Linked DNA regions of Geotalea uraniireducens. The protein of the gene in region 2 interacts with the protein of the main gene of each other region in a pairwise test. Links are inferred from orthologs where the notes say so. Each region holds a gene or a part of one and is shown on either strand. Other genes may lie near its edges.

What was found.
Region 1: the proteins of ligA (region 2) and leuS interact in binary tests that used the Escherichia coli proteins (3 or more experiments, as listed by UniProt). The link is inferred for Geotalea uraniireducens from one-to-one orthologs.

The regions. Positions count from the first base shown.
Region 1 is NZ_AP027151.1:1,632,598-1,637,970, forward strand. What follows is about bases 2,327-5,373. They hold leuS (leucine--tRNA ligase), read left to right. Parts: upstream 2,327-2,636; coding sequence 2,637-5,111; downstream 5,112-5,373. Other genes in these bases: QMN23_RS07675 (cytochrome c3 family protein), read left to right, coding at 2,327-2,505; lptE (LptE family protein), read left to right, coding at 5,130-5,373. Also shown: QMN23_RS07670 (response regulator), read left to right, coding at 1-270; more of QMN23_RS07675, read left to right, coding at 376-2,326.
Region 2 is NZ_AP027151.1:1,303,771-1,311,308, reverse strand. Bases 2,448-5,333 are described here. They hold ligA (NAD-dependent DNA ligase LigA), read left to right. Parts: upstream 2,448-2,821; coding sequence 2,822-4,846; downstream 4,847-5,333. Other genes in these bases: QMN23_RS06065 (radical SAM protein), read right to left, coding at 5,108-5,333; QMN23_RS06070 (acylphosphatase), read left to right, coding at 4,843-5,118; QMN23_RS06080 (S8 family serine peptidase), read right to left, coding at 2,448-2,635. Also shown: QMN23_RS06085 (ATP-dependent helicase), read right to left, coding at 1-43; more of QMN23_RS06080, read right to left, coding at 290-2,447; more of QMN23_RS06065, read right to left, coding at 5,334-6,442; QMN23_RS06060 (B12-binding domain-containing radical SAM protein), read left to right, coding at 6,539-7,538. UniProt on the Escherichia coli protein: DNA ligase that catalyzes the formation of phosphodiester linkages between 5'-phosphoryl and 3'-hydroxyl groups in double-stranded DNA using NAD as a coenzyme and as the energy source for the reaction.

The DNA of each region.
Region 1 (5,373 bases), 330 kb from region 2 along the record:
GGCGTCGACGGCTTGAAAAAGCTGGCGGCCGAGCAGGTCGACCTCATCTTTACCGATATCAACATGCCGATCATGGACGGCCTCAAACTGGTGAGCCTGGTCCGCAACGATCCGGCTCACTGCCAGATTCCAATCGTCATCATCACCACTGAAGGGGCAGCGGAGGACCGTGACCGGGCCATCGCCCTCGGCGCTAACGACTATATTACCAAGCCGATCCAGGCTGGGCGAATCATCGCGGTGGCAAGGGAATTGCTAAAGTTACCGTAACCGACGTTGCCGGTGCTACGCCGGCAATCCGGAACCGCCGCAATTCCGCAGCCTCTGCCGCTCTCCAAGGGGGTGAATGAAGCTCGGCCATCCAAGGAGCTGATCGTGAAACGCCTGCTGGTTCCCGCCATTCTGCTGTTTCTGTTGCCCGTCGTCCTGTTTGCCGCCGATTACCGGGTCGTCACATTCTCTACGGATAATGCCGGTAAGATCGTCTTCGAGCACCCGCTCCATCTCAAGGCGCTCGGCAGTGATTGCACCCTGTGCCATAACTCCCTGTTCGCCATCGGCAAGAAGGCCGCGCCGGTTTCCATGGCGGAAATGGAGAAGGGGAAGTCCTGCGGTGCCTGCCATAACGGCAAACGGGCCTTCCCTTTGGCCGAATGCATCCGTTGCCATGTCACCAAGGAAGTGCCGATCAGCATCCCCGATTTCGGTACCGTAACCTTCAGTCATCGCTTCCACATGGGCCTTGGCGCTTATGGCTGCGCCGACTGCCACAACGCCATCTTCAAGGCAAGTACCGACAATTCCCATGCGACGATGGCCCAGATGGAAAAAGGGGCATCCTGCGGTGCCTGCCATGACGGCGCTACCGCTTTCACCGTCAAGGCGAACTGCACCAAGTGCCATATGGTCCGGGATATCTCCTTCGCCGCCGATGCGCATTTCAGCCATGATTACCACCTCGGCCTCAGCTACAATTGCACCGACTGTCATAGCAGGTATTTCATCGCCGGGCCGAACAGCCATCGCTATACCATGAAAGAGATGGAGACCCAGCAGTCGTGCGGTGGCTGCCACAACGGCAATACCGCCTTTTCCGTCAAAGGTGACTGCGGCAAATGCCACACTGACGTCCGGGAGGTGACCTTCAGCCAGGGCAACGCCTTCTTCAGCCACCGTGTCCATACCAAGATCCTCAATTGCGACAACTGCCACAGCGGAATCTTCATCGGTGGCGTCAACAGTAAGCGCTATACGATGGCCGACATGGAAAAAGGACTCTCCTGCGGCGTCTGTCATGAAGGGAAAACCGTCTTCGGCGTCGACGGCAACTGCGACAAATGTCACGTCAAGACCGACGATGTCAAATTCAAGACTGCGACGGCCGGGACGGTCACTTTCAGCCATGGCTTCCACCGCCAGCTCTATGGTTGCAGCGACTGCCACAACGGGATTTTCCGTGCCGGGGCGGAGCGGAAAAGTTATACCATGGCGGAAATGGGGCAGGGCAAATCGTGCGGGGCCTGCCATGACGGTACCACCGCTTTTGCTGCCACTGCCGCGGCGAACTGCGGCAAATGCCATCCTCTCGGCGACGTGACCATGGCCGACGATTCCCGCTTTCCACACGTCAAGCATCTTGAATCGCTGGGGTGTGGCGACTGCCACAACGATCTGTTCCGTCCCGGTCCCGGTAACCCGCGCACGACTATGCCGCAGATGGAGGAAGGGAAATCCTGCGGCGCCTGCCACGACGGCAAGACCGCCTTCAGTGTCCGCGGCGATTGCAGCAAATGCCACCGCTCAACCACCGATATCGTCTTCAATGTCCCCCAGACCGGCGCCACCCGGTTCAGCCATGCCTTCCATACTGGTCTCTATTCCTGTGGCGATTGCCACTACGCCGTCTTCGGCGCCGGGGCGACGGCGAAGCGGTATACCATGAAGGAGATGGAGGGGGGGAAATCCTGCGGTGCCTGCCACGACGGGAAAACTGCCTTTGCCGTAACCGCCGATTGCACCAAGTGCCATCCGGTCCGGGAGATATCGTTCAAGAAATCGGGCGCGTCCTTCAGCCATTCCTTCCATATCCAGGCCTATCGCTGTTCCGATTGCCACGATGCGCTTTTTCGCCCTGCCGCCGACAATCGCCATACGACGATGCCGGAGATGGAAAAGGGTAAATCGTGCGGGGCCTGTCACGACGGCAGCACCGCCTTTGCCGTGACCGGTAGCTGCGGACGGTGCCATCCGGTGACCAAGGCGGTGAAATATGCCCTGCCGGATTCGGTCGGCAGCGTCACGTTTAGTCACCATTATCACCTCGGCAAAGGGTATGGCTGTGTTGACTGCCACAGCAAGATTGTCGCCGCGGGAGCTGCCAGCCGCTCTTTCACCATGAAGGAGATGGAGGCCGGCAAGTCGTGCGGCGCCTGCCACGGTTTCAGCATGGCCTTCAGCGTCAAGGACCCGATCAACTGCGAGAAATGCCACCAAAAGTGGAACTGAGCGCTGTCAGGCGCTGATGTTTGTGCCGGTTTCGCCCCCGCCGGCCATGGCAAACATGTTTGCATGGCCGGCGTTTTTGTGCTAATAACAAACCTTTGCTGCATACCGATTGACCCTGGTGGAGGTTACCCGTGGACGAAAAATATATCCCCCGAACCGTCGAGGAAAAGTGGCAACGGATCTGGGAGGAAATGAAGACTTACAAGGTCACCGAAGATTCTGCCAAGAGCAAATATTATCTCCTCGAAATGTTCCCCTATCCCTCGGGGCGAATCCATATGGGGCACGTCCGCAACTACTCCATTGGCGACGTGGTGGCGCGTTACAAGCGGCTGCGCGGCTATAACGTCCTTCATCCCATGGGGTGGGACGCCTTCGGCATGCCGGCGGAGAACGCGGCGATCCAGCACAAGAGCCACCCGGCCCACTGGACCTACGAGAACATCGCCTACATGCGCGGCCAGCTGAAAAAGATGGGGCTCTCCTACGACTGGGACCGCGAGCTGGCCACCTGCGACCTCGACTACTATCAGTGGGAACAGCGGCTGTTCCTGCAGATGTATGAGAAGGGGCTGGTCTACAAGAAGTCCTCGTCCGTGAACTGGTGTCCCACCTGTGAGACGGTGCTGGCCAACGAACAGGTGGAAGACGGCTGCTGCTGGCGCTGCGACAGCGAGGTGGTGCTGAAGGAGCTTGAACAGTGGTTCTTCCGGATCACCGAGTATGCCGAAGAGTTGCTCGACAACACCTGGCAGCTCCCCGGCTGGCCGGAGCGGGTGTTGGTGATGCAGCGCAACTGGATCGGCAAGAGCTTCGGTTGCGAGATCGACTTTCCCGTGGAAGGGAGCCTGGCCAAGGTCACAGTTTTCACCACCCGCCAGGACACGCTCTACGGCGCCACCTTCATGTCGCTGGCCCCGGAGCACTCCCAGGCCCTCGAACTGACCACGCCGGAAAACCGGGCCGAAGTCGAGGCGTTCATCGAGCGGGTCAAGAAGACCGACAAGGCCCGGCGGACCGCCGAAGATTTCGAAAAGGAAGGGGTCTTCACCGGCTCCTACTGTATCAACCCGGTGACGAACCGGCGGATGCCGATCTATCTTGCCAACTTCGTCCTGCTCGACTATGGGACCGGTGCAGTGATGGCAGTGCCGACCCACGACCAGCGCGACTTCGAGTTTGCCGCCAAATACCGGCTGCCGTTGCAGGTGGTGATCCAGCCCGAAGGGGCCGTCCTCGACCCCGGGGCGATGACCGCCGCTTATACCGAGGTGGGGATCCTGACCAACTCCGGGCCTTTCGACGGTCTGCGCAGCGACGAAGCCAAGGAACGGATCGCCGATTACCTGGAGCGGGAAGGGGTCGGACGGAAAACCGTCAATTACCGGCTCCGCGATTGGGGGATTTCCCGGCAGCGTTACTGGGGCAACCCGATCCCGGTTATCAATTGCGACATCTGCGGCGTGGTGCCGGTGCCGGAGAAGGACCTGCCGGTGGTGCTGCCGATGGACGCCACCTTTACCGGCGAGGGGGGGAATCCGCTGGCCAAGGTCCCCTCGTTCGTCAATGTCACCTGTCCCCAGTGCGGTGCCGCCGCGCGCCGCGAAACCGATACGATGGACACCTTCGTCCAGTCCTCCTGGTACTTCCTTCGCTACTGCTGTCCCGATTTCGCCGCCGGGCCGCTCGACCGGGCGCGGGCCGAATACTGGATGCCGGTGGACCAGTATATCGGCGGCATCGAGCATGCGGTGCTCCATCTTCTCTACGCCCGTTTCTTCACCAAGGTGCTCCGCGATCTCGGCTACGTGAATGTCGATGAGCCGTTTAAAAACCTGCTCACCCAGGGGATGGTGATCAAGGATGGCGCCAAGATGAGCAAGTCGAAGGGGAACGTCGTCGACCCCGACGCGCTGATCAACCGTTATGGCGCCGATACGGCCCGGTTGTTCTCGCTCTTTGCCGCCCCCCCCGAGAAGGACCTGGACTGGAGCGACCAAGGGGTCGAGGGGAGTTACCGTTTCCTCAACCGGGTCTGGCGGCTGGTTTACGACACGCTTCCTTTCATCTCGACGGCGGGGGCGGTCAAACCGGACCAACTCGGCGACGAGGCCAAGGTGCTCCGGCGGACGGTGCACAAGACGATCCGGAAAGTCACCGACGATATCGACGAGCGCTTCCATTTCAATACCGCCATCGCTTCGATCATGGAGCTGGTCAATGCCGTCTATGCTTTCGAGCCGAAGAACCTGCCGGCCAACGCCGCAGTGCTCAAGGAAGCGGTTGAAAGCATCGTCCTGCTCCTTTCCCCCTTCGTTCCCCATGTGGCCGAAGAGCTCTGGGCGGCACTCGGTCATGCCGGCGGGGTCGAGCAGGCCGGCTGGCCCGGCTTCGACGCCGCAGCGGCAGTGGATGAGGAGCTGCTGATCGTTATCCAGGTGAATGGCAAGGTGCGCGGCAAGGTGACCGTTCCTGCCGGCGCCGCCGAGGCCCAGGTCAAGGAATCGGCCCTTGCCGACGAACGGGTCGGCTCCTGGCTTGAAGGGAAGCAGGTGCGGAAAGTTATCTACGTCCCCGGCAAGCTGCTGAACATTGTGGTCGGGTAGGCTGCGGTGGCCGGCGTCATGCGGAAATACTCGCTCGTCTGCCTGCTGGTGCTGGCCATGGCGCTCGGCGGCTGCGGCTACCACACGATGATGCCGGCCCGCGGCGAATTCGGTCGCGGCGGCAAGACCATCGAGGTATCGATCTTTGCCAACCGCACCTATCGGCCGAACATCGAGGCGGTAATTACCGACAGCATCATCGATGAACTGGTCAGACGCGAGGGTGCCCAGGTGGTCAATTCGGGGGGTGAGATCGTCCTCT
Region 2 (7,538 bases):
CCGCCTCGCGCTGGGGCGGATTGAGGGTGGACAGGTCGAACATGGACTACCTCGAATCGTCGAAAAAAAAAACAGCCGGGCGGTCGTGCCCGGCTTCCTTCAGTGATAGCAGATCGGCAACGCCGAAATCAATAGCTTAGTCGCGCGGCGGCCATCGGCAGCCGGTTACAAAGGCGAAACCCGACGACTCGACAACTCCCTCCCCTTGCTGGGGGGGTGTTCCTGTCAGAGCAACGCACTGCTTAGTAAAAGCGCAAGGCCCGCCGCCGCAGCCGCGTTGCAGCGGGGACTAGCGGATTACCAGCCGGTCGACGGTCAGCGCGCCGGCCGCCAGCGTCAGCGTCCCCTGGACGGTCGTGTAACCGCTCTGGGCACTGAACAGCGAATCGTAGCCGCCCCGCAGGGTGCAGCGGACCGCCCGGTTGAGAAGCAGCTCTTCGGTGAACAGGCTGGCCGTGGCCAGGATCGCCCCGCCATCGGTAACGACGCCGAAACCGTTGGTCAGGGTCGGATACTGGACGTTGTCGACCAGCACCGGGTAGAGCAGCTCGCCCACCGGCGTGTAGACGACCGTTGTGTTGTTGCCGGGCGCCGGATCGTTGGTGGAGCCGCCGGTCTGGAACATGGTGAGGAGTGTGCCGGCAGCGGTGGGAGTGACGACAATCCCGAAGCTGATCGAGCCGCCGACGGCCAGGGGGCCGGCGTTGCAGCTGACGGTGCCGGCGGCGTAGCCGCACCCCGGCGAGGCGGAGACGAAGGCGGCCCCCGCCGGCAGCGGGCTGGTGACGGTCACGTCCGTCGCCGCGGCCGGGCCGTAGTTGCCCACCGTCACCGTGTAGCTGAGGAGCTGGCCGACGAACAGCGTTGGCGGCTCTCCCGAGGCGGTAATCGCCAGATCGGCCTGCGCCGCCGGGATGAAGCTCCAGGTGAGGTCGATCCGGCCCGTGGCGCCGGCCCGGCCGTCGACGGCCAGCCGGTAGAGCTCGCCGCTGTGGGCTGGAAATGTCAGGCCGCTGGCACCGTAGGCGCTGCCGTCGTTGTCGTTGGCCGCCACCGGGGTGAGGGCATTGACGCTCACGCCGGTATAGACCCCGAGCAGGGTGTCGAAATTGCTGCCGTGGGTGTCGAGGGTGACGGTCCCCTCGGCCGGCGCCTGCCAGGTCCACCAGACCGAGGCGCCCCCCGCCACCCCGGCATGCTCCGGCTCCCCCGCCTCGCTGGTGGCGTTGAGATTGACCCCGGCAGCCTGCCCGGAAACGCCGGTCAACGGAATGCCGTCGGCAAACGCATCGTTGGCGGGGGAGCCGAGCGAGGCCGCAACGCTGAGGCGCGGCTTGACAAGGCCATTGCGGAGATCGGTCACCGGCGTGCCGCTCGCGGTGAGACGGGTCTGGGTGGCGTCGGGCGTCTCCGCCGGAAAGGCCGAGCGCAGCACCGCCACCCCTCCGGCCACGTGGGGGGCGGCCTGGGAGGTGCCGCTCATGCTCACCCCGGCGGCGGTGATGATCGAGCCCGGCGCCAGCATGGTCAGGAACGAGGCGCTGTTGGAGAAGCAGGCCACCTTGTCGGGGGCGGCGGTTTCCGTGCATATCGTCCCGTGGAAGGTGCCGTAATACGAGTCGTAGACCGCCCCCACCGAGACGACGCCGGGGACGCAGGCCGGGAGCAGCATGCCGTCGAGGTGCCCCTCGTTCCCCGAGGCGGCCACGGGGATGATCCCGGCCGCCCGCGCCTGGTACACCACGGCAGCATAGGGTGAATCGCCGCAGGGGGCAGTATAATAACCACTGCCGAAGCTCAGGTTCGCCGCGACGATATTGTAGGTACTCTGGTTGACGAGCAGCCAGTTGGCGGCTTCGAGGATGTCCGCATCGTAGGCGAGGTCGTTGGTGAAAACGTCGATGGCGATGATCCGGCTCTCCGGGGCGACACCGAGGACGATGCCGGCGACATTGGTGCCGTGCAGGATGGCGTCGTCGCGCAGGTAATCCTCGGGGGCGGTATCGAAGGAAACAATCACCTTGCAGCTGGCCGGGACCCCGGGGGCGGTACAGTAACCGAAGGCCTCCCGGGTGTAGTCGACCCCGGTATCGAGGACTGCCACCGCCGTCCCGGCCCCGGTGAACCCGGCCCAGGCCGCCGCCGGCTGGCCGATCAGCGGCAGGCTCTCGGCGAGCGCCGGCTGCCGCGCCTCGTTGGGATAGATTCCCTTCACCTCGCGCCGCGCCGCCAGCCGCTCCAGCGCCTGCGTGGCTCCGAGCCGCACGCAGAAGAGCGGCAGATGGCTGTATGCCCTGACGACCGCCAGTTTCTCGCCGGCCAAGGCGCTAACGAGGCGCTCCTTCAGCTCGCCGTAGCGCTGTACCTTGAGCGCCAGCCGCCGCTGCGCCGCCTCCCGTGCCCCGGTGGCGGCCGGTAACGACAGGCCCGCCACCTCGCCTTCCACTGCCGTATCGTCGAGGAGTACAATCAACTCTTGCGGCTCGCCCCGCGCCAGCGCCGCCCGGACCTCGGCGGGAACCGGCGCCGCCGGGGCCATTGCCGGCATGACGGCACTCCCTGCCGCCAGCCCGAGGCCGGCCAGCAGGAGCCGGAAAGCGTTACCCACGATACCGATCAGGTCCGTCTTCATCATCACACCTCCGGCGACGCCGCTGCGCCGGCTGCCGCTTCCTTCTCCCGGCACCGGTCCGCACCGCTACATTAACTGTATCACATTTAACGCACCGTACGGAAGCGGCTCTCCCCCGGTCGCGGAGACGAATTGCCATCCCTCCGCCGCTATGTTATAAGCTCCTCTATCCCCCGATACGGAGCAGCCATGGACAAGCAGACCGCCGCCCAGCGCATCGCCGGGCTCCGCAGCGAGCTCGAGCGGCACAACCGCCTCTATTACGTGGAAGACCGGCCCGAGATCAGCGACGCCGAATACGACGCCCTGTTCCGGGAACTGCTCACCCTTGAAGAGCAGTTCCCCGAGCTGGCCACCGCCGACTCCCCGACCCGGCGGGTCGGCGGCGAACCGCTGGAAAAATTCGACCAGGTAACCCACCGCCTGCCGATGCTCTCGCTGGAAAATGCCTTCACCGACGAAGAGATCACCGAGTTCGACGACCGGGTGAAGCGTTTTCTCGGCTTGCCGGCCGAGACGGAGCTCGATTACGTCTGCGAGCCGAAGATGGATGGGCTGGCGATCGAGCTGGTCTACGAAGAGGGGCAGTTCACCGTCGGTTCCACCCGGGGAGACGGGGTAGTCGGCGAAGAGGTGACCCGGAACCTGAAGACGGTGAAGAGCATCCCGCTCCGGCTGGCCGTCGACCCGGCGCCGGAACAGGTGGAGGTGCGCGGGGAGGTCTACCTGCCGCTGGCCGCCTTCCAGCGGCTGAACGCCCAGCGGGAGGAGGACGGCGAGCCGCCGTTCGCCAATCCGCGCAACGCCGCCGCCGGCTCGATCCGCCAGCTCGACTCGCGGATCACCGCCCGCCGGCCGCTCTCCCTGTTCTGCTATGCGCCGGGCGAATGCCGCGGCGTCGAGTTCACCTCCCAGGAGGATTTTCTCGAGACGATTCGCCAGTGGGGGCTGCCGGTCAATCCGTTGATCCGCCGGGTACGGGGGATCGACGCCGTCCTCGCCTACTACCGGGAGATGACTGCGCAACGCGAGTCGCTCCCTTACGAGATCGACGGGGTGGTGGTCAAGGTCGACTCCTTCGCCCTGCAGCGGGAGCTGGGGGAGAAGAGCCGCTCTCCCCGCTGGGCGGTGGCGGTGAAGTTCCCCCCCCGCCAGGCGGTCACCGTGGTGGAAGACATCGTCCCGTCGGTCGGCCGGACCGGGGTGATCACCCCCACGGCCCATCTCCGGCCGGTGGAGGTTTCCGGGGTCACCGTCTCCCGGGCGACCCTGCACAACTGGGAGGAGATGGAGCGGAAGGATATTCGGATCGGCGATACGGTGGTAATCGAGCGGGCCGGCGACGTCATCCCGGCGGTGGTCAGGGTGCTGACCGAGAAACGGACCGGCGCCGAACGGCCGCTGCCGATCCCGGCGACCTGTCCCGAATGCGGCTCGGAGGTAGTGAAGATCCCCGATGAGGTGGCGGTCCGCTGCCTCGGACTCTCCTGCCCGGCGCAGATCCGCGAGTCGATCATCCATTTCGCCGCCCGCGACGCCATGGATATCGACGGCCTGGGAGAGAAATACATCGAGCAGTTGCTCCGCCTCGGCCTGGTCCGGAACATCGCCGACCTCTATTACCTGACCCGGGACCATTTCATGCAGTTCGAGCGGATGGGGGAGAAGCTGGCGGAGAACCTGCTCACCGCCATTGCCGCCAGCAAGGAGCGGGAACTCCCCCGCTTCATCTACGCCCTCGGCATCCGCCACGTCGGCGAGCATACCGCCAAACTGCTGGCCACCGCCTTCGGCAGCGTCGCCAACCTGGCGGCGGCCACCGAAGAGGAGCTGTTGTCGATCCGGGAGATCGGGCCGCAGGTGGCCCAGAGCATCCGCACCTTCTTCCACAACCGGGAGAATCAGGCGACCATCGAGCGGCTGTTCGCCGCCGGGGTGCGGCCGGCGGTGGAGGAGAAGCGGCTGGGGGGAAAATTTACCGGCAAGACCTTCGTCTTCACCGGCGCCCTGACCCGCTTCACCCGCGACGACGCCAAGCGGCTCGTCGAGGCCGAGGGAGGGCACGCCGCCGGCTCGGTGTCAAAGAAGACCGATTACGTGGTGGCCGGCGCCGAAGCGGGGAGCAAGCTGGCCAAGGCCCGGGAACTCGGCGTGCCGGTACTCACCGAGGACGAATTCCTGCAGCTGCTTGAAGAAGCGGAGGGGAAATCATGAAAATGCGGGTCGTGATAACCGTCAAAGGGTTCGTCCAGGGGGTGGCGTTCCGCCACCACACCCGGGAAACCGCCCTGCGCTACCGGGTCAACGGCTGGGTGAAGAACCTGGCCAACGGCGACGTCCTCGGCTGCTTCGAAGGGGACGAGGAGGCAGTGAAAAAGATGATCGCCTGGTGCCGGATCGGCCCGGCCCGGGCGCGGGTCGACCAGGTGATTGTCGAGCAGGACCAGTACCGCGACGAATTCGCGGATTTCGAGATCAGGTACTGAGCGGGATCGGCCACCCCTTTTCGTACCCCGGCGGAAAGAAGTTCTCCTTCGTCCGGTTGTAGTAACCGTACTGGAGGCGCGGAAATTCCCGTTTCAACCGCTCCAGCAGCCGGTACATGCCAATCCCCCGCCCTTTGACCTCCAGCCGCTGGTTGTAGAAATCGGGATCGATGGAGAGATTGCGCAGCTGGATCATGTCGACCCCGGTTTCACCGATGAAGCGGAGTAGCGCCTCCACCTCCGCCGGGTCATCGCTCACCCCCGGCGACACCAGGTAATTGATCATCGTGAACAGCCCGCGACTCTTGGCGATGGCCACCGATTCCACCACGTCGGCAAAGCGGTACCCCACCGGCCGGTAATAGCGGTTGTAGCACTCCTCCCGCACCGAGTTCAGCGAAATCCGCATCGAATCCATCCCGGCATCGCAGAGCATCCTGATCCGCTCGGGAAAAGAGCCGTTGGAATTGAAGTTGACGGTCCCCCGCGGCGTGGCCGCCTTGAGCCGCCGGGTCGCCTCGGCCACCGTGTCGGCCTGCATGATCGGGTCCCCCTCGCACCCCTGGCCGTAGGAGACGATCGGCTCCGGCGCCTCCTGCAGGTGCGGCAGCGCCAGCTCGACGATCTCCTCCGGCGTCGGCACAAAGCCGATCCGGTCGTGGTTGGACGGACAGCAGTCGGACGGCTGGAGGCTGATGCAACCGAGGCAGCGAGAGTTGCAGGCGGGCGACGTCGGCAGCGGCGCCTCCCAGCGGCGGAAGAAGAGGTTCTTGGCGGCAAAGCAGTGGTAGTCGACGGCGCAGCGGGCCAGCTGTTCGAGGAGCCGGTTCCCCGGCAGTTCCGCCAGCCGTGCCCGGACCAGCGGATCGAGCTGGCGGTCGTCGTAGTTGCACGGATTCCAGTTGTCGTTGGTGTCGACCCGGCTGGCCGCGACCACGAATCGCTCGTGTTCCTCGTCCCAGCCGACGGCCGTGTAGGACCAGAGCGGCAGATGGACCTTCTTCCGCCGGTAGTCGCAGGCCGGGAGGAGGGTCCGGACGTAGCCGGGGGCCATGAAGGCCGAGACCGCCTGGACCCGGCTTTCCCGCCGCCCCTCGCGGACCGTGTCGACGGTGACAAAGCGCCGCTGTTTGGCATCCCAGGCCAGCGGCGGGGTATCGGGGATGGTGAACAGTCGGCTCCCCTCGGGGAGCGGAATCAGCTCGACCGACTCGGGGAGGACCGTTTCACTGCCGTTCATGCCGGCCATGTCGTAATAGGGATGATCGAAGATGTTCCCCTGCCGGTCGGCATAGAGGAGTTTGGGAAGGTTCGCTCGTTTCATCCTGCCACCATAGCACAAACCGACCCCTCACGCCAACAGGCGGATTCGCCTTAACTTTCACTGGTCATCCCGCAGTGCTTCCGTTACAATCCCCCCATGAAACTGTTGCTCGCCACCCTCCACGCCAAATACGTCCACGCCTCCCTCGCCCTCCCCTCTCTCGCCGCCGCCGGCGGCGACATCGCCGGGGTCGAGATCGCTCTTGGCGAGTACACGGTCAACGAGCCGCGCGAACAGGTTTTGCGCCGGCTGGTCGCCGCCGGGGCCGACGTGGTCGCCTTTTCCTGCTATATCTGGAACATCGCCGAAACCCTGGCCCTCGTCGCCGACCTGAAAAAAATCCGCCCCGGCTGCTTCGTCATCCTCGGCGGGCCAGAGTCGAGTTACGGCATCTTCGAGTTGCTCGGCCGCCAGCCGGCCGTCGACTGCATCGTCCGCGACGAAGGGGAGGCGACCTTCCGCGATTGCCTGGAGGTGCTGGCGGCGGCCTGGGGACGGACCGCCGTCGAACCGCTCCTGGCCACCGTCCCTGGCCTCGTCTTCCGCTCCGGCGAGGACATCGTCGCCAATCCCCCCCGGCTGCCGGTCGCCGAGCTGGACAGCCTCCCCTCCCCCTTCGCCGCCGGGCTGGTCGACCTCGGCAAGCCGCTGGTCTACTACGAATCGTCCCGCGGTTGCCCGTTCTCCTGCGCCTTCTGCATGTCTTCCCTGGAAAAGGGGGTCCGCACCTATTCGCCGGCGCGGATCGAAGCCGACCTGGAACTGCTCCTGGCGGCCGGGGTGCAGACGATCAAGTTCGTCGACCGGACCTTCAACTATGACGCGGCCCGGGCCAACGCCATCTGGGAGTTCATCCTCCGCCGCAACCGGCAGAGCCGCTGCCATTTCGAGATCGCCGCCGACCTGCTGACTGAGGAGAATATCCGGCTGCTCGCCCGGGTGCCGGCGGGGATGTTCCGTTTCGAGATCGGGGTGCAATCGGGGGGGGAAGCAACACTGGAACGGGTCGGCCGCAAGTCGGACCTGGCCCGGCTGTTCGAGGCCGTCGCCCGGCTGCGGCGGGAGACGGGGGTGATTCTCCACCTGGACCTGGTGG